One region of the Pseudomonas sp. FP2309 genome, then DNA from elsewhere that is predicted to be linked to it. Evidence: predicted binding sites of a transcription regulator. Region 1 holds the regulator's gene; each other region holds the start of a gene.
The links. The regulator sigma-54, encoded in region 1, starts transcription at its own class of promoters, with help from an activator protein. The targets are predictions, from matches to a motif close to ANTGGCATNNANNTTGCTNT.

Region 1 (3,273 bases):
TGGTTCAGGCGGACCAGGGTCGCGTGCTGATCGACGACTTGGACGTCAGCCATCAACCGATGCACGGCCGCGCCCGTGCCGGTATCGGCTATCTCCCACAAGAAGCGTCGATCTTCCGCAAACTGTCGGTTGCCGACAACATCATGGCCATCCTCGAGACCCGCAAGGAACTCGACCGAGATGGCCGTCGCAAGGAACTGGAAAGCCTGCTGCAGGAGTTCCACATCAACCACATCCGCGACAACCTGGGCATGAGCCTGTCGGGCGGCGAGCGTCGCCGCGTGGAGATCGCCCGCGCCCTGGCGACCGCACCCAAGTTCATCCTGCTGGACGAGCCGTTTGCCGGCGTTGACCCCATTTCGGTTGGAGACATCAAGCAGATCATCCATCACCTCAAGGCCAAGGGTATCGGTGTGCTGATCACCGACCACAACGTGCGCGAGACCCTCGATATCTGCGAAACCGCTTACATCGTCAACGATGGCCAGCTGATCGCCGAAGGCGACTCCGCAACCATCCTGGCCAACGAACTGGTCAAGGAAGTGTACCTGGGTCACGAGTTCCGCCTGTAAATCCACCGGCTATTGAAGGTGGTGGCAGGTAGCTTGCCTTAAGCGCGGACATTAATAGAAAACCTCCGGATTTTTATTGTTACCGCGCTCTAGGCAAAGCCCTCGATATCAGGCATATAATTTGCTTATGTTTGGCGCTCACGCGCCCTGTCGTGGATGGCGCATTGCGCCGGCGAATAAGGTGTTAAGCCCCTGCCATGAAACCATCGCTAGTCCTGAGAATGGGCCAGCAGCTGACGATGACACCGCAGCTGCAACAGGCCATCCGCCTGCTCCAATTGTCGACGCTGGACCTGCAACAGGAAATCCAGGAGGCCCTGGAGTCCAATCCGATGCTCGAACGCCAGGAAGAAGGCGACGACTTCGATAATGCAGACCCGCTGGCCGACAACATCGAGCAAAAACCCAATTCCGACGTTCAGGAACCCTCTTACCAGGAAACGGCCCCGACGGTGGACAACCTCGAGGAAGGCGAATGGAACGAGCGCATTCCCAACGAACTCCCGGTGGACACTGCCTGGGAAGACGTCTACCAGACCAGCGCCAGCAGCCTGCCCAGCAACGACGATGACGAGTGGGACTTCACCACCCGCACCTCCGTCGGCGAGAGCCTGCAGAGCCATCTGTTGTGGCAATTGAACCTGGCACCGATGTCCGACACCGATCGTCTGATCGCTGTCACCCTGATCGATTGCATTAACAACCAGGGCTATCTGGACGAGACACTCGAAGAAATACTAGAGGCCTTCGATCCGGAGCTGGACATCGAGCTGGACGAAATCGAAGCCGTGCTGCACCGCATCCAGCAGTTCGAGCCTGCCGGTATCGGCGCCCGCACCTTGAGCGAATGCCTGCTGCTGCAACTGCGCCAGTTGCCCGCCAAGACGCCTTGGCTGGCCGAAGCCCAACGACTGGTCACTGACTACATCGACCTGCTGGGCAGCCGCGACTACAGCCAGTTGATGCGCCGCATGAAACTCAAGGAAGACGAACTGCGCCAGGTTATCGAGCTGGTGCAAAGCCTCAACCCACGCCCGGGCTCGCAGATCGAATCCAGCGAAGCCGAATACGTTGTACCCGATGTGATTGTGCGCAAAGACAACGAACGCTGGCTGGTAGAGCTGAACCAGGAGTCGGTGCCACGTCTGCGGGTCAACCCGCAATATGCCGGTTTCGTGCGTCGCGCCGACACCAGTGCCGACAACACCTTCATGCGCAACCAGTTGCAGGAAGCGCGCTGGTTTATCAAGAGCCTGCAAAGCCGCAACGAAACCCTGATGAAAGTCGCCACCCAGATCGTCGAGCACCAGCGCGGCTTCCTGGAATATGGCGACGAGGCAATGAAACCCCTGGTGCTGCATGACATCGCAGAAGCGGTGGGCATGCACGAATCAACGATTTCACGGGTAACGACGCAAAAATTCATGCATACCCCACGGGGTATCTATGAGTTGAAATACTTTTTCTCCAGCCATGTAAGCACCTCCGAAGGCGGCGAATGCTCGTCCACAGCGATCCGCGCGATCATCAAAAAACTGGTTGCCGCGGAAAATCAGAAAAAGCCGTTGAGTGACAGCAAGATCGCTGGTTTACTGGAGGCACAAGGCATTCAGGTCGCCCGTCGAACCGTCGCCAAGTACCGCGAATCCCTTGGGATCGCGCCTTCCAGCGAGCGTAAGCGTTTGATGTGACGGGCGGGCCACAGCGTTCCAGTGGTGGGTATTCCTGCCCACCGCTTTATGCACTGGCAACGAAGGAGAAGCTGTATGCAAGTCAACATCAGTGGACACCATGTAGAAGTCACCCCTCCACTACGCGACTACGTAGAGCAGAAGCTTAGGAAGCTTGAGGGCCATTTCGACAAGATCACCAACGTGCAGGTCATCATGAAGGTCGACAAGCTTCAGCAGAAAATCGAAGCGACACTTCAGATACCCGGCGGCGAAGTGGTAGCCAATGCCGAGCATGAAGACATGTATGCATCAATCGACTTGCTCACAGACAAGCTTGACCGCCAACTCAAAAAGCATAAGGAAAAGAATCTGAGCCTGCTTCAGGGCACAGGTCGTTAACTCCCCCCCCATGATCCGACTTGAAACCATCCTGACCCCCGGCCGTTCCCTCGTGAACGCGCCGGGCGGCAGCAAGAAGAAAGCCCTCGAACAAATTGCCAACCTGATCGCACGCGAAGTGCCGGATCTGGAGATGCAAGATGTCTTCGAGGCCCTGATTGCCCGTGAAAAACTCGGTTCCACCGGTTTTGGCAACGGCATCGCGATTCCTCACTGCCGCCTCAAAGGCTGCGAGTCCCCCGTAAGCGCCCTGCTGCACTTGGACGCCCCTATCGATTTCGACGCCATCGATGGCGCCCCGGTCGACCTGCTGTTCGTTCTGCTGGTCCCGGAAGCTGCCACCGATGCACACCTGGAACTGCTTCGGCAGATCGCCAGCATGCTCGACCGCAAGGAAGTACGCGACAAACTGCGCAGCGCCAACAGCAATGGGGCGCTGTATCAAGTTGTCCTGGATGAACAAAGCGGGCAGTAATCATGCGTTTGATCATCGTCAGCGGCCGCTCCGGCTCGGGTAAAAGCACCGCCCTCAATGTTCTTGAGGACAGCGGTTTCTATTGCATCGACAACCTGCCGGCCGGCCTGCTGCCTGAGCTGGCAGAACGCGCTTTGATCCACACCGAACTCGC
Region 2 (3,273 bases), 2.4 Mb from region 1:
TTTCCGCGCGCTCCAGATAGCGCGACATCCAATACAAATCCGAGGCAGTTCTACTCAACATGACATCAGTCCTCCACCACCCAGGTGTCTTTGGTGCCGCCACCCTGGGACGAATTGACCACCAGCGAACCTTCGCGCAAGGCCACGCGGGTCAGGCCGCCCGGCACTACGCGGGTTTCTTTGCCGGACAAGACAAACGGGCGCAGGTCGATGTGCCGCGGCGCGATGCCGTTTTCGACAAAGGTCGGGCAGGTGGATAAACACAGGGTTGGCTGGGCGATATAGGCGTGGGGCTTGGCCTTGATACGGGCACGGAAGGCTTCGATTTCCTTTGCGGTGGACGCAGGCCCCACCAGCATGCCGTAGCCGCCGGAACCTTGGGTTTCCTTCACCACCAGCTCCGGCAGGTTGGCGAGCACGTGGGACAGTTCGTCGGGCTTGCGGCACTGGAAAGTAGGGACGTTCTTGAGGATCGGCTCTTCATCCAGGTAAAAACGGATCATCTCGGTGACGAAGGGGTACACCGACTTGTCATCCGCCACTCCGGTACCAATGGCATTGGCCAGCACCACATTGCCCGAGCGATAGGCCGCGAGCAGGCCGGGCACGCCGAGCATGGAGTCCGGGTTGAACGCCAGCGGGTCGAGGAACGCGTCGTCGAGGCGGCGATAGATCACATCCACCGCTTTGGGCCCGTCGGTGGTGCGCATGAACACGCGGTCGTCGCGCACGAACAGGTCGGCACCTTCCACCAGCTCCACACCCATTTCCCGCGCGAGAAACGCATGTTCAAAGAATGCGCTGTTGAAGCGCCCAGGCGTCAGCACCACCACGCTGGGGTTATCCAGGGGGCTGGAGCTTTTGAGGGTGTCGAGCAGCAGGTTGGGGTAATGGTCGATGGGCGCGATGCGCTGGGCGGCGAACAGCTCGGGGAACAGACGCATCATCATCTTGCGGTCTTCAAGCATGTAGCTCACGCCGCTGGGGGTACGCAGGTTGTCTTCCAGCACGTAGTAAGTGCCGTCGCCGTCGCGTACGAGGTCTACCCCCGAGACGTGGGAATACAGGTCGCGGTGCAGGTTCAAGCCCTGCATCGCCAGTTGGTACTGCTCGTTGGCCAGCACCTGTTCGGCGGGAATGATCCCGGCCTTGATGATGCGTTGGTCGTGATACAGGTCGGCGAGAAACATATTCAGCGCCTTGACCCGCTGGATGCAGCCACGCTCGACGATCCGCCATTCGCTGGCGGGAATACTGCGGGGAATGGTGTCGAAGGGAATCAGGCGCTCGGTACCCTGCTCGTCCCCATACAGGGTGAAGGTGATCCCGGCGCGGTGAAACAGCAAATCGGCTTCGCGCCGACGCTGGGCCAACAGGTCTGCCGGGGTGTCGGCCAACCAGCGGGCAAATTCGCGATAGTGCGGGCGAACCAGCCCTGCACCGTCGTACATCTCATCGTAATAAGTGCGGATCATGCCGTACTCCTTGTCACTCGGGACGCATGGACCTTCGCAAGGCCCGTGCCATCGGCATAAACACTTAAATATCAGTGCGTTGAATAAACGCGGGCAGTCTGGCGCACCCTCCTGGTGCGCAGATTGCCCGGTGTGTAGCGGCCTGCTTCAGCACAATGCAGGTTTTTGCTATCAACAGCATAGTCAGAGTTGATTTCACTGCCCGGCCACGCCTGCGGATAATCGCCCCATCTGCTGAATAACCTTTGGCGCTCCGCTCTTCCCTTTGGGCCACCCTTGTCGGGTGGCCTTTTTTTTGGTGCGTAAAAATGCAACGCAAGTTCCGCAACGCTTGCGCGCCGCGCAAACAAAATCGGCCAACCCTAAGGTCAGCCGATACGTTGTGTTGCGTATAACTTTGCACTACATCGGTAACGGACGTACCGGGTGCTTGACGCCCCACCCTTCGATGATTCCACCAAGGGGTTCCACCACTGCTTCAAAGTCCTGCTCGAAGTCTCCTATGCCGTCGTAGGTTGCAAACATGACTTTGCTCAACTCCAGGTACCAGGCGCCATCGTCGCGCGCACTGACCTGGGCGTTCAGGGACTCTCCACGAAACTCACCCGCAGCCCTGCGCGCCCGTTCCTCGTCCGGAAAAATCGCGTAGAACTCAATGGGGTGAAACCTTGAAAAGTCGAAGCCGCCTTCTTTCATGCGACGTAGAACGTGGGTGCTGATGTCTTCTTGATAGGCTGTGCTCATGAAACGTCCTCCTCAAACCGATGGATAGACTTTCCGTGCTTCCCAAAAGCCCGCGCGCTACCGGCGCGGGTACCACGGCAATAACATCACCACGGGAAAACAAGCATGTAGCTGACAAGACCAGACCTTAGCGATTCATTCGCTGATCTCGCTTGCAGAGTAGCGCGAAGCTTTCACCTCCACCAGTAGCGCCTGGAGGTGATACAGGGAATATTCAGGCGGCGGGAGAAATGTCGAGGATCTGGATGCTGTTCTGGTCTTTCAGAATCTTGACCGTAGGCTCTGCCTTGCGGCCCTCAAGGTCATTGAGGTCGAGCTCGGCGGCTACAGGTACCAGTTTGTTGCGAATCATGTGCGCAGCATCTTCGAGGCTGGGCTTTTGTTCGCAGGTGAACTGCTCCACGGATGTCTCGCCGTGATCATCAACGAAGGTAATGTGCCACGTTTGCATCGGTGCCTCCTCGATAAAGCCCGCGTGTGGGCTCACCTGTATCTGGACCTTGAGGGCTCGGTAAACGTTCCATTCAAGCCCTGAGGCACCGCGTCTATCGCGCTTATTGTTCAGCGTGGGTTTTCAAGGCTTTCAAGGTGTTGAACGGGGCGTCCACCACGAACTTGTTGGCCAGCCACGACGGCACGCTGCCGCCGGGCTCGGTGTGAACCTGGTAGGTGACTTCGGTTTCATTAGCACCCTTGGGGACCAGCTTCCAAAACCCCTCGACCTGGGCCACGCGCACGTAGCCTTTTTCTTCCGGCTTGTAGGTAGGCACGCCCTCAAGTTTGCGGGTCAGGCTGCCATCGGCATTCTTGGTGGTGGTGACGTGAATGTACGAATCACGATCGGTCACAGGGAACGGCGCCTTGAACTGGGTGTAGGTCCAGGCCTCGTCGCCTTTTTTATCCACCAGCTTCTGGGATTTGCATTCGTGAATCCACGCACAGGCGCCGGCGACGTCTTCCTGAAGCGCCTGGATCCTGGCAACGGGTGCCTTGATCAGAGTCACGCCGCGATACGCCTTGTACTTGGAGCCGGCAATTTCGCTCAGCGAAATCT
Region 3 (3,273 bases), 2.4 Mb from region 1:
GAACCGGCCATGCTCTTGCTGGTATCCACCAAGGCTTTGTCGGTCTGGGTGATGATCGAACGCCCAACCAGCGAAGACGCTTGCAGTGCCTGCGACGAACTGAAGTTGCTCGAGATGTTATTCACCGAGTCGTTCAGGGTGTTGATGCCTTCCAGGCTGCTGAATTGCGCCAGCTGGGCCACGAAAGCGCCGTTGTCCTGAGGCGACAGCGGGTTCTGGTTTTTCAGTTGAGTCACCAGCAGTTGCAGGAATGCATCCTTGCCCAGCGACTGGCTTCCCGTCGCCGTCTTGGAAGCGTCACTGACACTGCTGTTATTTGTCGCGGTCTGGACCTTGGAGTTGAAAAGGTCCTGGACCGCTGAGTTGGTCGTGGTATCAACAATGGCCATTCGTTGGCGCCCCTTATCACTGACCCAGGGTCAGGACCTTCTGCATCATGGTTTTGGCGGTGTTCATCATTTCCGCGTTGGTCTGGAACGAGCGACTGGCGGAAATCATGTCTGCCATTTCCTCGACCACGTTGACGTTCGGGTAATACACGTAGCCTTTTTCGTTCGCCGCCGGGTGGTTAGGCTCGTAGCGCGCTTCGAGGTTGCTCTGATCTTCGACCACGCCAAGCACCTGCACGCCTTTGCCGGCGGCATCCTGTTCCTGGAACAACGAGTCGCTACCGCCGTTCTGGCCCGCCTGGAACATGGTGGCGAACACCGGGTGACGGGCGCGGTAGGTTTGGTCAATGCTCGAAGACACGGTCTCGGCGTTGGCGATGTTACTGGCGACGGTGTTCAGACGCGTGGTCTGGGCGCTCATGCCGCTACCGGCAATATTGAAAACACTGGACAGGGACATGGCTTACTCTCCACGCAGGGCTGACATCAGCCCTTTGAATTTGCTGTTGAGCAGGGTAAAGCTGGCCTGAAAGTTCACCGAGTTCTCGGCATAGTTCGATTGCTCCAACTGGGCGTCGACGGTGTTCTGGTCGATCGACGGCTGCATCGGCGTGCGATAAAGCAGCGACTCGTCACCACTGCTCAGGCCTTGCGCTTCGATATGACGGCTGTTGGTCATATTCAAGGCGAAGGTGCCGTTTTTGGTCTTGTCCTGCTGCGCGGCGAGCACGGCGGAGAAGTCCAGGTCCCGAGCCTTGTAGTTCGGGGTATCGGCGTTGGCAATGTTGTTGGCCAGGACTTCGGCACGCTGGGCGCGGAAGCCCAGGGCTTGTTCGTGGATACCGAGCGCTTTATCGAAGCTGATGCTCATGGCGGAAACCTTTAGGCTGACCTGCTGTTCGTTAACAGGGTTATAGCAAGGTGCATGCCAATTCTTCGAGGGCCCGTATATCAAGGGTTTGCGGGGCGCTTGCTGGCGGCAATGCCAGAAAAGCGGCAACGGGTTTCCGCGTGGCGCCAGTAAAGCGGCAATGGGGGGTTGCCGCTTTACTGGGATTTGCCGCAAAAAAATGTGGGAGTGGACTTGTGTGGGCGTTGGCTTGCCTGCGATTGCATCACCTCGGTTTAAATGACAAACCGAGGCGCCTGCATCGCGGGCAAGCCCTGCTCCCACACAAGCCCAGCTCCCACATTGATCGAGTGAACTCGGGCTTACTTGGCCTGGTAGATGATCCCAGGGCTGCACTGCACCATTTGGAAGTGATCCGGCAGGCCGTTCAGCGCTTCCGAAGCCCCCAGGAACAGGTAGCCGCCACGCTTGAGCGTGCCGTGGATGCGCAACAGGATGTCTTTCTTCACCTCGGCCGAGAAGTAGATCAGCACGTTGCGGCAAAACACCATGTCGAACTTGCCCAGGCTGGCGTAGCTGTCGAGCAGGTTGAACGAGCGAAACTCCACACGGCTCTTGATCGGTGCCTTGATCGCCCAGCGCCCCGCACCTTTGGAGTCGAAGTACCGCTGCAGGCGCTCCGGAGACAAACCACGCCCCAGAGCCAGGCTGTCGTACTCACCGGTCTTGCAGTTGTTGAGCATGGTGCCCGACAGATCAGTGGCGACAATTTGCGCCCCGGCCTTCAACTGCCCCATGTTGGTCCGCTCGAACTCATCGATGGCCATCGAGATGGAATACGGTTCCTGCCCCGAGGAACAGGCCGCCGACCAGATACGCAGGCGCTGGCCCGGGCTGGCCTTGATGGCCTCCGGGAGCACTTTGCTCTTGAGCACTTCAAAGGGGTAGGTGTCACGAAACCACAGGGTTTCGTTGGTGGTCATGGCATCGACCACCATTTCCTTGAGGCCACTGCGCGGCTGACCCTGGATCCGTTGAACCAACTCACCCAGGGATTTGATGCCCTGCTGTTCCATCAGTTTATTAAGACGACTGGATACCAAGTATTGCTTGTTTTCACCGAGCAATATGCCACAGGCCTTTTCCAGGAAGACCCGGAACTGTTCAAAATCCAAATTACCTGTAGACACTGATACCGCCTCTAAAATCGTATGACCGCCAGGGAGAAGACCCTGGCTGTTATTCTGCTGCCTTGATCCGGTCGACTACCCGGGATGCCAGGTCATCAGGACGGAATTTGGCCAGGAAGTCATCGGCACCGACCTTCTTGACCATCGCCTGGTTGAATACGCCCGACAACGAAGTATGCAGGACAATATGCAGTTTTTGCATGCGTGGATCGCTACGTATCTCGGCCGTGAGGGTATAGCCATCCATTTCCGGCATCTCGATGTCGGAAATCATCATCAAGAATTCTTCTTCCGGCTTCTTGCCCTCATCCACCAGTTTGCGCAGGTAATCCAGCGCCTGGCGGCCATCATTGAGCGCCACCACTTCCACGCCGACGGTCTGCAGGCAACGGGTCACCTGTTTGCGCGCCACCGAGGAGTCATCCACCGTGAGCACTCGCAGCGAGATCGCCTTGTGCGCCGTCTCGGCATCCACCACGCCCACGGAGATCGATTCCGAGGTTGGTGCCACTTCGGCGAGGATCTTCTCCACGTCGATGATTTCCACCAACTGGTTGTCGACGCGCGTCACTGCAGTGAGGTAGTGATCGCGGCCGGTGCCCTTGGGCGGCGGATGGATCTCTTCCCAGTTCATGTTGACGATGCGCTCCACCGAGCGCACCAGGAAACCCTGGGTCTTGGTGTTGTATTCGGTAATGATCACGAACGGGTTCTCACGATCCTGCAGGCCTGCCGAACTGGTCGCCAGGGCCAAGTCGAGAATCGGGATGGTCGCGCCACGGATGTTGGCCACGCCACACACCACCGGGCTGGACTTGGGCATGATCGTCAGCTTGGGGCACTG

Region 2: the regulator sigma-54 is predicted to act here: its motif matches at 1,509-1,528, upstream of PSH59_RS19260 (circularly permuted type 2 ATP-grasp protein).
Region 3: the regulator sigma-54 is predicted to act here: its motif matches at 1,303-1,322, upstream of flgB (flagellar basal body rod protein FlgB).

What each region holds. Positions count from the first base shown of each region.
Region 1 is NZ_CP117439.1:981,291-984,563, reverse strand. It holds gene lptB (LPS export ABC transporter ATP-binding protein) at 1-572, shown strand, start outside; gene PSH59_RS04360 (RNA polymerase factor sigma-54) at 770-2,263, shown strand; gene hpf (ribosome hibernation-promoting factor, HPF/YfiA family) at 2,339-2,644, shown strand; gene ptsN (PTS IIA-like nitrogen regulatory protein PtsN) at 2,655-3,119, shown strand; gene rapZ (RNase adapter RapZ) at 3,122-3,273, shown strand, end outside.
Region 2 is NZ_CP117439.1:4,205,668-4,208,940, forward strand. It holds gene PSH59_RS19255 (alpha-E domain-containing protein) at 1-61, opposite strand, end outside; gene PSH59_RS19260 (circularly permuted type 2 ATP-grasp protein) at 66-1,475, opposite strand; gene PSH59_RS19265 (ribonuclease E inhibitor RraB) at 1,878-2,219, opposite strand; gene PSH59_RS19270 (hypothetical protein) at 2,434-2,670, opposite strand; gene PSH59_RS19275 (START domain-containing protein) at 2,774-3,273, opposite strand, start outside.
Region 3 is NZ_CP117439.1:4,270,070-4,273,342, forward strand. It holds gene flgD (flagellar hook assembly protein FlgD) at 1-389, opposite strand, end outside; gene flgC (flagellar basal body rod protein FlgC) at 406-849, opposite strand; gene flgB (flagellar basal body rod protein FlgB) at 853-1,260, opposite strand; gene cheR (protein-glutamate O-methyltransferase CheR) at 1,602-2,429, opposite strand; gene PSH59_RS19595 (chemotaxis protein CheV) at 2,479-3,273, opposite strand, start outside.